Regions from separate parts of the Diaphorobacter sp. genome, predicted to be linked through region 1. Evidence: predicted binding sites of a transcription regulator. Region 1 holds the regulator's gene; the other holds the start of a gene.
What was found. The regulator LexA, encoded in region 1, represses DNA repair genes until DNA is damaged. The targets are predictions, from matches to a motif close to ACTGTATNNNNATACAGT.

Region 1 (2,196 bases):
AAGGGCCAGCAGGACGCGCGCATGCACGAATACCGCTGGATGCTGGAGGAGCTGCGCGTGAGCTTTTTTGCCCAGGAGCTGCGCACGCCTTACCCGGTCAGCACCAAGCGGCTGGACAAGCTGTGGTCGCAGCTGGTGTCTTGAGCCAAGGCTGGCGGCAGGCCGGTGTTTCGATGATTCGCAGGCCATCTTCAGACCAGTTGCAGGTGATCTTTAGACCGGTTGCCAGCGCTGCTTTGGCCACGCACGCACGGTTTGCCAGCGCAGCGCAGTGGCGCGGTGGTCGGCGCATGGCGGGTCAGTTCAGCGCAAGGCGGTTCAGCTCGGCGCACACATCGGCCATGCGCCCGGAGATCACCAGCCGGCAGGCTTTGTCTTCATGGCGGTTGACGATCACGCGCAGCGGGCGCGCTCGCGCCGTGGCCGGCGCTGGCCGCAGCGCGATGGCGGCACCGGCCCGGGGGCCATGCCAACCGGCGGCCGTGTGGCAGGGATGGACCGGGCTGGCCGTGCGCCGCGGGTCGTTGTCGGCCTGCGCGGTGCGCTGGGGCGCGGCGTCAGCGCGGACTGCCAGCGGGGCTGGGCATGTCGCGCGCGGGCGCATGGACATGGCGATGCTGCGCAGGGGCTGAAGGAACGAGGTGAAAACAGGAAGAGCAAATCCCATGTGAAAACTCCGGCATGCAGGGCATGAAGGTGGAACACAGGCAGGATTGCCAAGTAAGAAGGCGCGCATCCGCAGGGTTGGCACGCGCCACCCGCCGGGCGCAAGGCCCGTGGTGCTGCATGCCATACGCCCGCCACCTGCGGCGGCGCCAGGCGTTGGGCTACATCAGCATGGTGTTGCGGATCAGGCCGACGGCCAGGCCTTCTATCTCGAAGGGCTCGCCGGGTTCGACGCGGATCACGGGGTAGTCGGGGTTTTCGGGCAGCAGTTCGATGGCGCTGCCAGTGCGGCGCAGGCGCTTGACGGTGACATCGTCGCCCAGCCGGGCCACGATGATCTGGCCGCTGCGCGCCTCGCGCGTGGCCTGCACGGCCAGCAGGTCGCCGTCCATGATGCCGGCGTCGCGCATGGACATGCCGCGCACCTTGAGCAGGTAGTCGGGCTTGTGCGCAAACAGGCTGCCCTCCAGCGTGTAGGTCTGGTCCACGTGCTCCTGCGCCAGAATGGGCGAGCCTGCGGCAACGCGCCCGATCAGCGGCAGCGTGAGCTGCGACAGGCCGGGAATCGGCAGACTGAACTGGGTGCCGCGCGCGGCGTTGATGTTGCGCACGGCTTCGCTGCACAGCCGTATGCCGCGCGAGGTGCCGCTGACCAGCTCGATCACGCCCTTGCGTGCCAGGGCCTGCAGGTGTTCTTCGGCTGCGTTGGCGGATTTGAAGCCCAGTTCTGCCGCGATCTCGGCGCGCGTGGGGGGGGCGCCGGTGCGCGCAATGGCGGTCTGGATCAAGTCCAGAATCTGCTGCTGGCGGGCGGTGAGCTTGGGGCGGTCGAGCATGGTGCGATCCAGTGCGGTGGGTATGAACAACTGTTTTTTAATCCAGTATCTGTATTTTTGAACAGTTTTTGAAGAGGTGCAAGAGGTGGCGCAAAGAAAAATCGTGGTGCTGGGCACCGGGGGCACGATTGCGGGCAGTTCGCCCGTGCGCGGCGCCAACGTGGGCTACGTGGCGGGGCAGATCGGCGTGGATGAGTTGCTGGCCGCGGTGCCGGGGCTGGCGCAGGCGGCGGGCGGCACGCTGGTGGCCGAGCAGGTCGCGCAGTTCGATAGCAAGGACATGGACTTCGCCACCTGGGCGCGGCTGGCGCAGCGCTGCGCCGCACATCTGGCCGACCCGGCGGTGGCGGGCATCGTCATCACCCACGGCACCGACACGCTGGAGGAAACCGCCTGGCTGCTGCACACGCTGCTGGATGCGAGCCGGCCAGTGGTGTTGACCGGTGCCATGCGCCCCGCCACCGCGCTGTCGCCCGACGGGCCGCAAAACCTGCTGGACGCCGTGACCCTGGCGGCCGACAGCACCGCGCGCGGCGTGCTGGTGATGGTGGCTGGCGCGGTGCACGGCGCGCGTGATGTGCGCAAGGTGCACCCGCTGCGGCTTGACGCTTTTGACAGTGGCGACGCCGGGCCGCTGGGGTGGGTGGAGGCGGGGCAGGTGCGCTGGGCGCATGACCGGCCGCCCGGCGCCGCC
Region 2 (2,196 bases), on a different contig from region 1:
CTTCCTGCCGCGTGCGGGTTTGTCCTCGGGCGCATCGGCGGCAGCGGCCGGCTTGCCCCCGGGCAGCAGCGCAATGCCCAGGCTTTCGCGTACCTTGTTTTCGATCTCCACGGCCAGGTCGTGGTTCTCGCGCAGGAACTCACGCGCGTTGTCGCGGCCCTGGCCGATTTTTTCACCGTTGTAGGCGTACCAGGCGCCGCTTTTCTCGATGATGCGTGCGTTCACGCCCATGTCGATGATCTCGCCCTCGCGCGAGATGCCCTCGCCGAACAGGATGTCGAACTCGGCCGTCTTGAACGGGGGCGACACCTTGTTCTTCACCACCTTGACCTTGGTCTCGTTGCCGATGGCCTCGTCGCCCTTCTTGATGGTGCCGGTGCGGCGGATGTCCAGGCGCACGCTGGCATAGAACTTCAGCGCATTGCCGCCGGTGGTGGTCTCGGGGCTGCCGAACATCACGCCGATCTTCATGCGGATCTGGTTGATGAAGATGACCGTGCAGTTGGTCTTCTTGATGGTGGCGGTGAGCTTGCGCAGCGCCTGGCTCATCAGGCGGGCTTGCAGGCCAGGCAGGGCGTCGCCCATTTCGCCTTCGATTTCGGCCTTGGGCACCAGTGCGGCCACCGAGTCCACGACGATCAGATCCACCGCGCCCGAGCGCACCAGGCTATCGACGATTTCCAGCGCCTGCTCACCGGTGTCGGGCTGGCTGATGAGGATGTCGTTGAGGTTCACACCCAGTTTTTGCGCGTAGCCGGTATCCAGCGCATGCTCGGCGTCGATGAAGGCGCAGGTGCCGCCCAGCTTTTGCATCTCGGCGATCACCTGCAGCGTCAGCGTGGTCTTGCCCGAGCTTTCCGGGCCGTAGATCTCGATCACGCGCCCGCGCGGCAGGCCGCCCACGCCCAGGGCGATGTCCAGCCCCAGCGAACCGGTGGAGACCACCTGGATGTCCTCGATCTTCTCGCCCTCGCCCAGGCGCATGATGGTGCCCTTGCCAAACTGTTTTTCGATCTGGGCGAGCGCGGCCTGCAGGGCCTTGGCTTTTTCGCTGGTGGCTGCTGCTGGGGTGCCTTTGACGATGGCGTCCATGGAATGCTCCTTCGGGTCGGGTGGGTTGATATTGGTCGCCTGCCGTGGACTGTTTTCAACGACAGGCTGGATGCTTGAACAGTAGTCTAGGGGTGATTTGTGTCTTTTCCATTCCAATTTTGATCAGTTTGCCTGACGGATTCGGCTGACAATGGGCGCATGAGTGCCTCACCCCCCGACGACCGTTGGCGCCAGACTCACCTGGGCCGCCTGCTGGGCCACGCCATGCGGCGATTTGATGCGCGCGTGCTGCAATTGATGGCGCGCGATGTGCAGGTGCCCCTGGCGCTGTCGCACCTTGCCGCGCGCGATCAGGTGAGTGCGGCGCACATCCACATCACGCGCCACCTGTCGCTGTCGGGCGACCGCCTGACCGACCTGGCCGCGCGCGCGGGCATGACCAAGCAATCCATGGCCAACCTGGTCGATCAATGCGAGGCCTGGGGCCTGGTCACGCGTGAGGCCGACCCGCTGGACGCGCGCGCGCGCCGCGTGTGCTTCACGCCCACGGGGCTGGCGTGGCTGGCGGCGTTTCGCGCTGCGGTGGCGCAGGCGGAAAGCGAGTTCCGCGCTGAAGTAGGCGCCGATGTGGCCACCGTGGTCGCTTTGGGCCTGGAGGCTTATGCCGGCGGCGAGGGTGGCGCGCCCTAGAATTTGCGCGTGCCAAATGCTGCGGCGCGCCGCCATTACCAGGAGAGACAAGCCCATGCGCATTCTGATTGCCGAAGACGACCAGGTACTGGCCGATGGTTTGCTGCGCACGCTGCGCGGCTCGGGGGCAGCGGTGGACCATGTGGCCAGCGGCACCGAGGCCGATGCGGCCCTGATGACCAACAACGAGTTCGATCTGCTGATCCTTGATCTGGGCCTGCCCAAGCTGCACGGGCTGGAGGTGCTCAAGCGCCTGCGCGGGCGCGGCGCGGTCATGCCGGTGCTGATTCTGACCGCGGCCGACGGGGTTGAAGAACGCGTCAAGGGCCTGGACCTGGGGGCCGACGACTACATGGCCAAGCCCTTTGCGCTGTCTGAGCTGGAAGCGCGCGTGCGCGCACTCACGCGCCGCGGCATGGGCGCTACCAGCAGCATCATCAAGCACGGCCCGCT

Region 2: a site for LexA is predicted at 1,158-1,175, ahead of recA (recombinase RecA). Genes of this name have one in related genera too.

Annotation. Positions count from the first base shown of each region.
Region 1 covers NZ_JBFWLZ010000006.1:27,553-29,748, forward strand. Annotated here, with positions in the region: gene hrpA (ATP-dependent RNA helicase HrpA) at 1-144, shown strand, start outside; gene AB7E35_RS03630 (hypothetical protein) at 299-667, opposite strand; gene lexA (transcriptional repressor LexA) at 828-1,502, opposite strand; gene AB7E35_RS03640 (asparaginase) at 1,579-2,196, shown strand, end outside.
Region 2 covers NZ_JBFWLZ010000045.1:8,244-10,439, reverse strand. Annotated here, with positions in the region: gene recA (recombinase RecA) at 1-1,092, opposite strand, end outside; gene AB7E35_RS13130 (MarR family winged helix-turn-helix transcriptional regulator) at 1,252-1,743, shown strand; gene AB7E35_RS13125 (response regulator) at 1,799-2,196, shown strand, end outside.